Regions from separate parts of the Clostridium sp. CM039 genome, predicted to be linked through region 1. Evidence: a T-box and tRNA genes for the amino acid it is inferred to sense, from the RefSeq annotation. Region 1 holds a T-box; the other holds one or more tRNA genes.
What was found. A T-box is a leader RNA that pairs with one kind of tRNA and senses whether it is charged. The one in region 1 lies ahead of pheS (phenylalanine--tRNA ligase subunit alpha), so its partner is inferred to be a tRNA-Phe.
Positions count from the first base shown of each region.

Region 2: it encodes a tRNA-Phe, which carries the amino acid that the T-box ahead of pheS (phenylalanine--tRNA ligase subunit alpha) is inferred to sense. The anticodon was not compared.

Region 1 is NZ_CM143649.1:3,945,215-3,952,907, forward strand. Features, by position in the region: gene rpmI (50S ribosomal protein L35) at 1-79, shown strand, start outside; gene rplT (50S ribosomal protein L20) at 107-466, shown strand; gene ACWJJ2_RS18585 (TrkH family potassium uptake protein) at 585-1,949, shown strand; gene ACWJJ2_RS18590 (potassium channel family protein) at 1,961-2,620, shown strand; gene ACWJJ2_RS18595 (TrmH family RNA methyltransferase) at 2,633-3,418, shown strand; T-box leader at 3,487-3,699, shown strand; gene pheS (phenylalanine--tRNA ligase subunit alpha) at 3,759-4,778, shown strand; gene pheT (phenylalanine--tRNA ligase subunit beta) at 4,846-7,224, shown strand; gene ltrA (group II intron reverse transcriptase/maturase) at 7,687-7,693, shown strand, end outside.
Region 2 is NZ_CM143649.1:2,796,934-2,804,626, forward strand. Features, by position in the region: gene ACWJJ2_RS12955 (DNA polymerase III subunit delta') at 1-352, opposite strand, end outside; gene ACWJJ2_RS12960 (cyclic-di-AMP receptor) at 410-739, opposite strand; gene tmk (dTMP kinase) at 755-1,375, opposite strand; gene ACWJJ2_RS12970 (aminotransferase class I/II-fold pyridoxal phosphate-dependent enzyme) at 1,403-2,851, opposite strand; gene ACWJJ2_RS12975 (sigma factor G inhibitor Gin) at 2,830-3,042, opposite strand; gene ACWJJ2_RS12980 (zinc-binding metallopeptidase family protein) at 3,303-4,448, shown strand; gene ACWJJ2_RS12985 (hypothetical protein) at 4,870-5,370, opposite strand; tRNA gene ACWJJ2_RS12990 (tRNA-Cys) at 5,833-5,907, opposite strand; tRNA gene ACWJJ2_RS12995 (tRNA-Phe) at 5,914-5,989, opposite strand; rRNA gene rrf (5S ribosomal RNA) at 5,995-6,111, opposite strand; rRNA gene ACWJJ2_RS13005 (23S ribosomal RNA) at 6,228-7,693, opposite strand, start outside.

The DNA of each region.
Region 1 (7,693 bases):
AAAAAGAAACCTTAGAAAAACAGCATATGTTTCAACAACTCAAATAAAATCGATGAAGAAATTGTTACCATACTTATAATTGAATGGTGATTAGGAGGTATATTAAATGGCAAGAATTAAGCGAGCAGTTAACTCTCGTAAAAACCATAAAAAAGTATTAAAGCTTGCAAAAGGCTACTATGGTGGTAGAAGTAAGTTATTTAAAACAGCTAATGAAGCAGTAATGAGAGCACTTAGAAATGGTTATATCGGAAGAAAATTAAAGAAAAGAGATTTTAGAAAACTTTGGATAGCTAGAATCAATGCTGCTACAAGGTTAAATGACCTTTCATATTCAAGATTCATGAATGGAATGAAACTTTCAGGCATAGATATTAACAGAAAAATGCTTTCTGAAATTGCAATAAATGATCCAAAAGCTTTTGCTGAATTAGTAGAAGTTGCAAAAAAACAATTACAAGCATAAAAATTATTTATTCAAAAATGTAGCCATACGGCTGCATTTTTTATTGCATTTTTGACAAAAACATGTAAAGTGATATAATTAGTAAAACATCATAGTTGAAAATTTAGAGGTGAATAATTTGAAATTAGATATTAAAGATCTTAAAAAGAAAAGCATATATACTCCTGTTCGGATACTTGCATTAGGGTTTGCTATAGTCATAGTCATAGGGGCTATACTATTAAGCCTACCTATAGCTTCGCAAAGTGGTAAAATTACGCCTTTCATAGATTGTATATTTACCTCTACATCTGCTGTGTGTGTTACGGGACTTATAGTACTAGACACGGGAACATATTGGACATATTTTGGCAAAACAGTGATCATGTTACTTATAGAAATAGGTGGACTTGGATTTATGTCTGTAGCTACTTTAGTTTTTTTAATTTTAGGGAAAAGAATAACATTAAAGGAAAGACTAGTGATGCAGGAAGCTATGAATGTAAACTCATTACAAGGGTTAGTGAAAATGGTCAGATATGTATTGATATTTACAATTTATGTTCAGATAACAGGTGCGGTGTTATTCTCAACACAATTTATTCCTGAATTTGGAATTGCCAAAGGGATTTATTATAGCGTGTTCCATTCGGTGTCTGCGTTCTGCAATGCTGGGTTTGATTTGATTGGAAACTTTAATAGTGTCACTGCTTATGCTAGTAATTCTGTAGTAATATTAACAATTGCAGCATTAATAATAATAGGTGGGTTAGGATTTTATGTTTGGGTAGAAATTTATAATTGCAAGGGAACAAAAAGATTGTCCCTCCATGCTAGAATAGTTATTTACTCGACGATAGCATTGGTTGTTTTAGGGGCAATACTTATGTATATTTTTGAGATGAATAATGCTGACACTATGCAAGGAATGTCTATTAAGGGCAAATTTTTATCTTCCGTTTTTGCATCAATTTCCCCAAGAACAGCAGGGTTTAATTCTATACCACTCGGTAAAATGACCACGGCGGGAAAGTTTTTAACAATAATTTTAATGTTTATTGGAGGATCGCCTGGATCAACGGCGGGTGGAATAAAAACGACTACTGCCATTGTGATTTTTATGACTATAGTGTCTGTGGTTCGTGGAAGAGAAGATACTGAAATATTTCAAAAGCGCATAAGCAAAGAATTTGTGTATAAAGCGTTTGCAGTATCACTTATTTCCCTAACAATTGTTATATCAGTTACCATGATATTATCTATTACACAGAGCCCGAATATTCCTTTTGAATACTTTTTGTATGAGGCTACTTCAGCATTTGCTACAGTTGGATTAACACTCGGATTAACTACAAAATTAACATTTGTAGGAAAGGTAATAATCTTACTTACCATGTATGCAGGGAGAGTGGGACCACTTACTATAATACTAGCATTAGCTAAAAATAAAAAAAGTAAATCGGGAAATATAAAATACCCAGAAGGCAAAATTTTAATTGGATAGGGGTGGGGTTAATGAGTAAAAAACAGTTTATCGTTATAGGTCTCGGAAGATTTGGAGAATCCGTTGCTGAAACATTATATTCTTTGGGAAATGATGTATTAGCAGTTGATTTTGATGAAGATGTAGTTCAAAATATTTCGGATAATGTAACTCATGCAGTTCAAGCTGATGCGAATGATGAAAATAGCTTAAGGGCTCTTGGAATTCGTAATTTTGATTGTGCAGTCATTAGTATAGGTTCTAATATCCAATCTAGCATTTTGGCAACACTCTTAGTTAAAGAATTAGGAGTAAAATATGTGATAACAAAAGCGACTAATGCCCTGCATGCTAAAGTATTATATAAAATAGGTGCAGACAGAGTAGTTTTTCCAGAAAGAGATATGGGTGTACGCGTTGCTCATAATTTAGTATCATCAAATATATTAGATTATATTGAATTATCTCCTGATTATAGTATAGCTGAAGTTATTAGTCCTGAAGAATGGCATAATAAAACCCTGGGAGAATTAAATATAAGAGCTCAATATGGTATAAATGTAATGGCTATAAAAAGAAACAATGATATTGATGTTGCTCCAGCAGCTGATAATATTGTTGAACCAGGTGATATTATTGTTGCAATAGGTAATATTGAAGAATTAAATAAGTTGGAAAATCTAGTTAAATAAGGAGCATTCAGTTTGGAACATATTCAAAGTAAGGATAATTTATTGATTAAAGATATCAAAAAGTTAAAAGAAAAGAAATATAGGAAAGACAGTAATATGTTTTTAGTTGAAGGTTTCAGATTTGTAGAAGAAGCTTTGGATTCTGATTTTGAAGTGGTGCACATTTTTATAAGTGCTAGAGGAGATTCAAAATATGAAAACTCTTGTATGAAAAACAAGCTACAGAAGAATACTAAAGTTTATAGTGTTAGTGACAGTTTATTTAAAAGTATTTGCGATACGGATAATCCGCAAGGTATTATTGCTACAGTTAGAAATAAACCGGTAGAGATTAAATATGATCATGGCTTCTATATGTTAGCTGATAAAATACAAGATCCAGGTAATATGGGAACTATAATTAGAACAGCTCATGCGGCGGGAGCACTAGGAGTTATAATTACAAAAGGAACTGTAGATATCTATAATGAAAAAACTTTAAGATCCACAATGGGTTCTATTTTTAAAATACCCGTTATTTGCGATAGTGATCTATCGGTGGTGCAAAAGCTTAGGAGCGCTGGATTTAAGCTAGTTACTAGTTCATTGGATACTGATAAAAACTTCTATAATGTAGACCTTAGAGAGAAAGTTATTATATCAGTTGGAAATGAAGGAAATGGAATAAGCGCCGAAGTTTATGAGATATGTGATTTGAAAATTAAAATTCCCATGCCTGGTGGTGCAGAATCTTTAAATGCAGCTGTAGCTGCATCAATTATGATGTATGAAGTCGTAAGACAGAAAAATAATATATGATTTTTAAATTCATAGTTGAATTTTTTTGTAGTTGTGGTTATAATATTTTGTATACTACCATAAATTAATAATAAACTGTGACGGAGAAAGTAAATATAAAGATACTTACAGGGATAAGAAGCCTTAGACTGAGAGCTTCATTAAGAAATTTTTATATCCAAGTTCACTCCAGAGTTCTAATGGTGAAAAAAAGTAGCCGATAGCGGGTAAAACCGATAAATTTATCTAAGAGGACTATTTTTAGTCAATTAGGGTGGTAACGCGGATTTTCCGTCCCTTTATTGGGGATGGTTTTTTTTGTTTTATAAAGAATTATCAAAATATGAGAGGAGCATTCATTATGAAAGAAAAGTTAGAAACGATAAAAGCTGCAGTTTTAGAAGAATTAAAAGGAGCTGCTATTAAAACAGAATTAGAAAATATCAGAGTTAAATATTTGGGCAAAAAAGGTGAATTGACGCAAATATTAAGAGGCATGGGACAGTTATCAAATGAAGAAAGACCAATTGTTGGAAAATTAGCAAATAAAGTAAGAGAGGATATAGAGACACTTATAGATAAAGCTTCAGATACATTAAAAAACAATGAAAAAGAAATGAAGCTAAAAAGTGAAGTTATAGATATATCTATGCCAGGGAAAAAACAAACAGTAGGTAAAAGACATCCGTTAGAGTTAACACTTGAAAAAGTTAATGAAATATTTTTATCTATGGGATTTGTTATTGAAGAGGGCCCTGAGGTAGAAAGAGATTATTATAACTTTGAGGCATTAAACATACCTAAAAATCATCCGGCAAGAGGTGAACAAGATACTTTTTACATAAATGATAATATAGTTTTAAGAACCCAAACTTCACCAATACAAATAAGAACTATGGAGCTTCAGAAACCGCCTATAAAAATGATAGCGCCAGGTAAAGTTTATAGATCCGATGCAGCAGATGCTACTCATTCACCAATATTTTATCAAATTGAAGGGCTTATAGTAGATAAGGGAATTACCTTTGCTGATTTAAAAGGGACGCTAGAATTATTTACGCAAAAAATGTTCGGGGACGAAATGGAAACAAAGTTTAGACCACATCATTTTCCTTTTACAGAGCCATCAGCTGAGATGGATGCCACTTGCTTTGTGTGCAATGGTAAAGGGTGCAAGGTTTGCGGCGGTAGCGGCTGGATAGAACTTTTAGGTTGTGGCATGGTTCATCCGGACGTTTTAAGAAATTGTGGGATTGATCCAGAAGTTTATAGCGGATTTGCTTTCGGGTTTGGCCTTGATAGAATTACAATGTTAAAATACGGAATAGACGATATTAGAGCACTTTATGAAAGTGATATGAGATTTTTAAAACAATTCTAAAATATAAATAATAATGCAGCTTCGCAGAAGATGATTTAATACTATACAAATTGTAGGAGGATATAAAATGAAAGTTCCAGTTAAATGGCTTAAAGATTATGTAGATATAGATATTTCACCAAAGGTGCTTGGAGATAAGTTAACCATGTCTGGTTCGAAAGTAGAAGAGGTTATTATATCAGGTGCTGAAATTGAGAAGGTTGTTACAGGGAAAATAATAAAAATAGAAAAACATCCGGATGCTGAGAAATTAGTTATATGTCAAGTAAATATAGGATTAGACGAGCCGACACAAATCGTTACAGCAGCTACTAATATGAAAGAACAGGATATAGTACCAGTAGCACTTCACGGATCAACGTTACATGGAGGACTAAAAATAAAAAAAGGTAAACTCCGTGGAATAGTTTCAAATGGTATGTTCTGCTCTGAGGAAGAACTTGGAATTGCAGTTGATGAACCAGTTGATGGACTAATGATACTTCCAAGCGATACCATCATTGGAAAAGACATAAAAGAAGTATTAAATCTTCAAAGTGTACTAATAGATTTTGAAATAACTTCAAACAGAGCAGATTGCTTAAGTATTCTAGGAATAGCTAGAGAAACGGCTGCAACTTTAGGCACGCAGTATAGAAAACCAGCACTTGATTATAAAGCTACCTGCAAGGATAATGTGGAAGACCTTTATAAGGTTCATATTAATGATGAACTTTGCAGAAGATATATGTTAAAGGGTATAAAAAATGTAAAAATTGAGCCTTCTCCACAATGGATGCAGGAAAGACTTATAGAAGCAGAAATTAGACCTATAAATAATATAGTGGATATCACAAACTTCGTTATGGTAGAGCTTGGTCAACCTATGCATGCATTTGATGCTAGGCAAATTACGACTAATGATATAGTGATAGAAAGAGCGGGTAACGGAGAAAAATTTATTACCTTGGATGAGATAGAAAGAGATTTAGATGAAAGCATTTTAACTATTAAAGATGGAGATAGAACAATAGCAATTGCAGGCATTATGGGAGGCTTAAATTCAGAAATTAAAGAAGACAGCACAAGCATAATATTTGAGAGTGCAAACTTTAATGGGGTTAATATAAGACTCGCTTCTAAGAAATTATCTTTAAGAACCGATGCATCTTCTAAATTTGAAAAAGATTTAGATCCTAATATGGCTGAAATGGCAATGGATAGAGCTTGTCATTTAATAGAAGAATTAGGTGCGGGTGAAATAATGGACGGATGCACTGAGGTATATCCGAGTAAAGTTAAATCTCATACTTTAGAAGTAGATGCAAATTGGATTAATAAATTTTTAGGAACTAATATATCTATGCCCAATATGAAAATATACCTTGATAGATTAGAACTTGCTACAGAAATAACAGGGGATTTTTTAGTTATACATGTGCCTACGTTTAGGTCTGATATTAACATTAGAGAAGACGTCGCAGAGGAAATAGCTAGAATGTATGGTTATGATAACATACCATCTACTATTCCTAATTGTGAAACTTCAAAAAGTGGGAAAAGTGAAAAGCAAAAGTTAGAAGATAAAGTAGTGCTTTCTTTAATTGGCAGTGCACTTAATCAATCCATAAGTTATTCTTTTGTAAGTCCTAAAATATTTAATAAAATATTAGTTCCAGAAGATAGTGAGTTAAGAAAAGTAGTTACTATAAAAAATCCTTTAGGAGAAGATTATAGTATAATGAGAACTACAACTATAGCATCTATGATGGAATGTTTATCAAGGAATTATTCAAGGAATAATGAAGAAGCTAGGTTATTCGAAATAGGTAAGGTGTATATACCAAATGAAGATGCAGATAAGCTTCCAGAGGAAAGAAATATATTAACTATAGGAATGTATGGAAATGCTGATTATTTGGATTTAAAAGGTGTAGTGGAAAATGTATTAGATATTTTGGGAATGAAAAATACATCATTTAAAAGAGAAAGTGAAAATCCAACTTATCACCCAGGAAAAACATCAAACCTATATGTAAAGAGAGAATTTATAGGTGTGGTTGGAGAAATTCATCCGAGTGTTTCGGAGAACTATGAAGTGCAGCCAAGATGTTATATAGCAGAATTAAACTTAGATATATTATATAAATATGCTGACTTAAATAAGAAATACAAAGCACTTCCAAAGTTTCCAGCTGTAACAAGGGATATTGCACTTATAGTTGATGAGAGGGTTCTAGTTCAAGACATTGATGATATAATTGTAAAGCAAGGTGGAAATATTTTAGAAAGTGTAAAATTATTTGACGTGTATAAGGGGAAACAAATAGCAGAAGGAAAGAAAAGTATAGCCTATGCTATAGTATATAGACGCTCGGACAAGACATTAACAGATGAAGAAGTAAACAAGGTGCATGAAAAGATATTAAGATCTCTAGAGCATAAATTAGGTGCTGAACTTAGATAATGAAAGTAAACTAAAACTCCCTTAGTAATAAGGGGGTTTTATCATTGTGCGCCCGGCATGGGCGCAATCTAATGGGTGAAAGTCCCTAGCACGGGTTAATAGTGCCAAGTGCATAGCTTAAGACAAGGGTGTCCATCGTGAGATGGAATCTGAAGGAAGTTGGCGGCCAAACTCCGGTCTGACGAACAGAAACTACATATAAGGCATATGCTTGTGGGTAAGTTTGCAATACAAAACGAAGCCCAAAACTATTCGAAACAAGTGGTGTAAATGTAGCAGATAGATGGAGTGAAAGATTGCGTTCTTACCCGGGGAGATCTGATAGGTAAGTTGTGGATATGAATTTAGAAATAACAACCCATACAGTGATGTATGGCTGAACTATCAGAAGTCAGCAGACGTCATAGTACCATGCAAAACGCGTTAGCGTGGGAAGGACTGAACAATAGGAGGTTTGGAATTTTGAAGG
Region 2 (7,693 bases), 1.1 Mb from region 1:
TTGTTTTTAAAAAAGCATTTTGAGCTTGCACCGTCATTTTATGGGCATTGTAAATAATAATAACTTTCCTATCACCTTCATAAGGTTTTTTGTTAATTTCTTCAATTAAAGCTCTTATAGAGTTAACCCCTATGGTACTTTTGTTTTTTTCTATTCTCCATTCTACCAAATCAACATATTGTCTATCTTGATTTTTTCCTAAAACCTTTAACCCTATATTCTTAGCTACTATACTTTTGCCTATTCCATCCTCCCCAACTAAAAGGTGAGCATGTGATAACCTATCCGATTCTATAGATTTACTTATTTGATTTTTTATACTATTATGACCTATTATGCTCTCAAAATTCATTTTGATCCTCCATACATAGAAGCAAGTATAGATTTATATATACTTGCTTCTAATTAGTTATACCTTTATGTACTTGTCTACGTCAACTACAAATACATTTGCTCCACCTACCTCCACTTCAATAGGAAATGGCATATATACTCCAGTAGAACCAGCTACAGGTGAAGGTGATGATATTATTTGCTTTCTTTCCTTACATACTTCCTCGATAATGGCTAAAACTTCATCTACCTTTTCTTTATCAACACCCATTAGTAATGTTGTATTGCCTGATTTCAAAAACCCTCCGGTTGTAGCTAATTTTGTAACCCTAAAACCCTTGTCTGTTATTTCCTTAATTAAATCATTTGCATCATCATCTTGTACTATTGCAATAACTAATTTCATTTAACCCCACCCTTTTTATAATTTTATTTTTTTTATTCTGTTTATTATATCTTTATGTATTTCATCTACATTCCTATTACCATCTATTACTTCTATTTTACCATATTTCCTACAAATTTCTAAGTAACCTTCAAAAACTTTTTTATGAAATTCATTCCCGCCATTTTCTAAACGATCTAAAGTCTTTTGCATTTTTTTTCGATTTAATCCTTCTTCATATGGGATAGTAATCATAAATATTAAATCTGCTTCTAATCCATCTAAAGCGGCTTCATTCATGCTCTTTATTCTTTCCAATCCGAGTCCGCGGCCAATGCCTTGATACACCATTGAAGAATATACAAAACGGTCGCATATAACTATCTTACCCATGTCTAAGGCTGGCTTTATAACCTCGCTAACTAGTTGAGCCCTAGACGCAGCATAGAGTAATGCCTCGCACATATAACTCATATTACAATTATCATTATCCAATATTATTTCTCTGATTTTCTCACTAATTTCTGTGCCACCCGGTTCCCTAGTTCTTACTACTTCAAATCCCAATTCTTTTAGATGCTTTTCTAGTAATTGTATTTGAGTAGTTTTCCCTGAACCATCTGGGCCTTCTAGTGCTATTAGACGCCCTCTTTCCATTCAATCCCCTCCACCAATATTAATAGTCTATTTTTCTACTGTTGCTACTTTCCCATCATTAATTCCAAGTACTGTTACATTGCATTGCAAGTAATATTCTATAACAGCTATAGTATCCTCATCTAGTCTTTCTCCAGGCATTACAATAGGTATTCCTGGTGGATATGGAACTATTGCTACTGCACTTATTTTCCCCTGTGAATTTTTTAACTCTACCATAGTTTTTTCTCTATCCATTACTTCATATGGGTACATAATTGGCATTGGCATACCATAATCTATTAATTCTACATATTTCCCCTTTAAATTGTTCATATCACAGTTTTTCAGGGCTATGTATAACACTTCAAAATCCTGCTGATTATTAAAGGGTGAAAATATTAAAACTACATTTCTACTATCACTCATTTCAGCTTGAATATTGTTTATTCTTAAATATTCTAATAACTTATGTCCACTATACCCCTTAGGTACATTTAATATATATCTAGTTAAATCCATAGTATACTTATTATCATATTTAGTGGAATTCTCTGATACAACTAATAAATCTTCCTCACCTATAATGTGAAATTTGCCTAATCTATTGATTCTCTCTCTATTAAATTTACATATTTTAATTAACTCTTCATAATCATTTTCACCACACTCTTGAAGATAAAATCTTGCATAATCCATAGAACATAAAAGCATATAAGATGGACTTGTACTTAAAAAGGCACTTGCATAGAAATCTACCTTACTGATATCCGTGCCTTTTCCTACATGTAAAAAAGCTGTTTGCGTTAGGCTAGGTAGAGTTTTATGCGCACTCATAACTACCATATTAACTCCCATTTTCAAAGGGTTTTCGGGTAATAACTTATTGGCACCAAAATGCGCACCATGAGCGGCATCTACTAATACCTTAATATTATATTTTCTAGCAATTTGAGTAATGTATGATAAATCAAAGCATATACCATAATAATTAGGGTAGGTAACAATAATCCCTTTAGCATCTTTATTTTCATTAATTAAAGTGGAAAAATGCTCCTTATCTAAAGGAAAAGGAACATCATATTTTGGATGAATTTCATTTTTAATATATACTGGCTTTAGTTTTCTCATAATAATGGCATTAAATATCGAGCGATGACAATTTCTCTCTACAATGATTTTGTCACCCTCATTGAAGGATGAAAAAATCATAGCTAAGTTCCCACTAGTACTACCATTCACTAGAAAATAAGATTTAATACTTCCATAGTATTCACTCAATAACTCTTGAGACTCTTTTATTATTCCTTCTGCATGGTGGAGATTATCTAGTCCATCGACCTCAGTAATATCTCCCTTTATAAAATTTTCGTAAAGCTCCTTGCCTCTTATCGTTTTAAAAAACCCAAGCCCTCCCTTATGCCCTGGCATACAAAAGGAAACATTTTTTTCTTTTATATATTTTAACACTCCATCTACAAGTGGTAATCTTGACAATCCTTAGTCACTCCTCTTGGTATAAACTGCACCAAAGTCTTTCTTATACAGTTCTTGTAATATTCATAAAAATCAGTATTAGCCTTTGATTCTATAATTCTTCCTTCGCAATTATTGCAAATCCCTCTTCCATTTATTATTATACCATCATTTAGAGGCTTTCTACATATAATACATTTTTCTTTTTTCATAATTTCCCCCTTAAACTTGCTAATTAAAAATTACCTACAGTATAGCCTCTTATACTATATTTTATTCAACTAAGTACGGTTTCTTATTTTGTCCACTTAATAATTTAAAATATATTTATCTACATTTTATGCCATAAATAGCTATATAAAATTATTATTTAAACTTATAAAATATTATTTATTATTATCAATATATTTATGTACCTTTGGTTATACTAAATGTGTTAATAGGTATGAACATTTTGAAAGGAGCGAAGGCTATGAAACAAGAAATTATAAGTTATATAAGCAGTATAAAAGAAGATATCCACAATTTATCTAATTATCTTTATACTAATCCAGAAACGAGTTATAAAGAGTATAAAGGTTATTCTTACATAATAAATATGTTAAAAGCTCATGGTTTTGAAATACAAGAAAATTATTGTAATATTCCTACTTCTTTTTATGCTCAATATGGAAATGGCCACCCTAAGATATGCTATATATGCAAATACACGTCTACTGAAAATGTAGGTCATATTTTTGGTAATAACGTGAATGCTAGCATTTCTATTGCGGCAGCATTAGGATTATCAAAAGTAATATCTAAAAGCGGTGGAAGTGTACTTCTATTAGGATGCCCAGGCGAGTACACAAACGGCGCAGAATTAGCTTTAGCAAAGGAAAAATGTTTTGATGATATGGATGTTATTATTGCTCCTCACTGTGATACAAGCAATGCGGAAAGCGGCACCTCCATGGCTACAATTCCACTTAAACTTAAATGTACCCAAACTATTAATAATAACAATGAAGCTCTTAGTAACCTTTCATCTTTGGATTCCTATTTATTTATACTTAATACATTAAGTCAATTATTAAAAGGATTGCACAACAGGTATTTTATTGATAGCATTTCTATAGAAAATGCCTCTTCGCGCATTAATGAATTTTCTGAATCAGAGGCCAAATTTTATTTAAAAGCTCCTAGCCTAAAAGAAGCTAAATCTCTAGAAAAAACTATTGTAACCTTTATTCAATCACTATCTCAAATAATGAATATAACCGGAGAAATAAGCATATTTGAATTGCCTTCACAAGAGCTTTTGACAAATAAATCTTTATCAAGAATATTTACACACAACTTAAAAGAATGCGGCATCATCGATATTGCTTGTTGTAAAAATACTCTATATGGTCTGGGAATAGGTTCTATAAGTCATATTACTCCATGCATATATCCATCCATATCTATTACAGAAGATTCCTCGTTGAGTTGCCCCTCACCTGCATTTGCTCTAGAAACTCAAACAGATTTTTGTAAAAATAATATGATAAAAGCTGCAGAAGCTCTTGCCTTAACAGGCCTCGATATTATTGAGAAAGAAGAGTTATTAAAAGAAATTGGACTTGAATTAAAATAATATGCAATTAAAACGTTTCTTTAAAGTATCATTTGTTAATGAGCGACTCATAATTGGGCTGTTGGAGATTCTCCAATAGCCCTTTCTCATCTTGGCAATAGATTTTGGATGTATTCTACACCCTAACTTAATCTTTGGACCTATAAAATGAAAGCTCAAGAAACTTAATTTCCATACTCGGTCTACCTTTGTTTTCTCACCCTTTACTTTAATAAATAGTTTCTTTTTCTACAAATAATACAGTATTATCCATTAAATATTCGTATTCCTTAGGTTGGAACCCTACCTAGGGCCTCCTTCAGCTAGTGATCGGCAACTACAGACCCACACAGTGGACTTTCACAACCTAGTTAATTCCCTGCCTGGCACATATAAAAAAGAAGTATAATCATAACTCAATTATACTTCTTATATATATCTATTATTTATTTTTAAAATATGCTTTTTCTTTTAGTAATTTAATTTTATTCATAAACCCATCACTAGGCTCAAAATAAAATTTTTTAAAGTTATCTCCTACTTTATATATACAACAAAACTTACTCCCAATAAACGTAGAACAAATATACTTTTTACTGCTACTAATATGAACACCTGCACTGTAGTTTTTATATTTACCAATATAATCTATATCCTTTAATTTAATATCTTCTAGTATTTTAACCTCTTCACCTTTTATCTTATGGATAATGAATTGATCTGCTACGATTGAATACTTATACTTAACCTTACATTTTGAAAACTCCATATAGCAAAGAGCAATCATTAGTGTATTAAAGAACATAGTTACAAACGTCTTAATATTTATTCTGCCTATACTTACTTTAGTGAATACGTCTGATAAGCATATAAATACAATTAATGTAATAAATAACAATACTATAGCTGGAAACTTTTTTCTTTGAACCATCTCTTTATACATAAAAGCCAGACCCCCTAAATCAATTAAAAATACTAGATATAAATAGTTTTGTGACCAACATATGTGATTATACTAGCATTTCATATATTAATCTACTTGTACTAAGCTCCCTATAGTGCGTATACCATAATATATGCCCATATATGTTATTTATACTAATCCATATGTATCAATATAGGTATTTCTAGCTTTTTCGCTATATTTCTTAATTTAAATAAAAGTTATAGATATTTTATTTATTTATATCCACTAAAAAATTAACTGAGCATATCTAAAATAAGCAAAACTTTACCATTTACTATAACAAATAATGAAGTAGGTAGACATCGTGTAATTAGGTTCAAATATTTATTGTACAACCCTCCGTTAGTTAGGTTAGATAGACCCTTCTCAGCCTATTGGCTCCACAAGCCTGCTGGGCACACCACAAAAAAAACACTTTGTAATATTTACAAAGTGTTTTGGAGGCGCCACCCGGATTTGAACCGGGGAATAAAGGTTTTGCAGACCTTGACCTTACCGCTTGGCTATAGCGCCATAACTTGGTGGCTAGACCAGGAATCGAACCAGGGACACGAGGATTTTCAGTCCTCTGCTCTACCGACTGAGCTATCCAGCCACATTACCTGGCGACAACCTACTCTTCCACAAGGTCACCCCTGCAGTACCATCGGCGCATTGAAGCTTAACCTTCGTGTTCGGTATGGGAACGGGTGTTACCTTCATGCCATAATCACCAGATTGAGAATATAAATATTCTCTGAAAATTGCACAGTGAATTAGTCTTTTCGCTCACGCTCAAAGCCTCGCTTCTTTCTTACGAAAGAAGTATTTCGCATTACTTTTAATTATATATTTAGGTCAAGCCCTCGACTTATTAGTATTAGTCAGCTGAACATGTTACCATGCTTACACCTCTAACCTATCAACCTGGTGGTCTTCCAGGAGTCTTACTAACACCGCACTTACGTGCGAGTTATGGGAAATCTCATCTCAGGGTGGGCTTCACGCTTAGATGCTTTCAGCGTTTATCCCTTCCAAACATAGCTACCCAGCGATGCCACTGGCGTGACAACTGGTGCACCAGAGGTTTGTCCATCCCGGTCCTCTCGTACTAAGGACAGCTCCCTTCAAATTTCCTACGCCCGCGACGGATAGGGACCGAACTGTCTCACGACGTTCTGAACCCAGCTCGCGTGCCGCTTTAATGGGCGAACAGCCCAACCCTTGGGACCTACTTCAGCCCCAGGATGCGACGAGCCGACATCGAGGTGCCAAACCTCCCCGTCGATGTGGACTCTTGGGGGAGATCAGCCTGTTATCCCCGAGGTAGCTTTTATCCGTTGAGCGATGGCCCTCCCACGAGGTACCACCGGATCACTAAGCCCGACTTTCGTCCCTGCTCCACTTGTAAGTGTCGCAGTCAGGCTCCCTTCTGCCTTTGCACTCTTCGCGCGATTTCCAACCGCGCTGAGGGAACCTTTGGGCGCCTCCGTTACTTTTTTGGAGGCGACCGCCCCAGTCAAACTGCCCACCTAACAATGTCCTGTGACCAGATTCATGGCCTCCAGTTAGAACCTCAGTACTGTCAGGGTGGTATCCCAAGGATGACTCCACACAGGCTGACGCCCATGTTTCTCAGTCTCCCACCTATCCTGTACAGACAATACCGAAATTCAATGCTAAGCTACAGTAAAGCTCTACGGGGTCTTTCCGTCCAATCGCGGGTAGCAAGCATCTTCACTTGCACTACAATTTCGCCGGATGTGTTGTTGAGACAGTGCCCAAATCATTACGCCATTCGTGCGGGTCGGAACTTACCCGACAAGGAATTTCGCTACCTTAGGACCGTTATAGTTACGGCCGCCGTTTACTGGGGCTTAAGTTCATACCTTCGCTTGCGCTAAGTAATCCCCTTAACCTTCCAGCACCGGGCAGGCGTCAGCCCCTATACATCAGCTTTCGCTTTAGCAGAGACCTGTGTTTTTGCTAAACAGTTGCTTGGGCCTATTCTCTGCGACCTACTTACGTAGGCACCCCTTCTCCCGAAGTTACGGGGTCAATTTGCCGAGTTCCTTAACAACAATTCTTCCGATGGTCTTAGGATTCTCTCCTCACCTACCTGTGTCGGTTTGCGGTACGGGCACCAATATCCTCGATAGAGACTTTTCTTGGCAGCGTGGAATCAGATACTTCAGGAATAAATTCCCTTCCCCATCACATCTCAGCGTTAAGAGCAAACGGATTTGCCTGTCTGCTCCGCCTAAATGCTTAGACACACATCCAATAGTGTGCACATCTTATCCTCCTGCGTCATCCCATT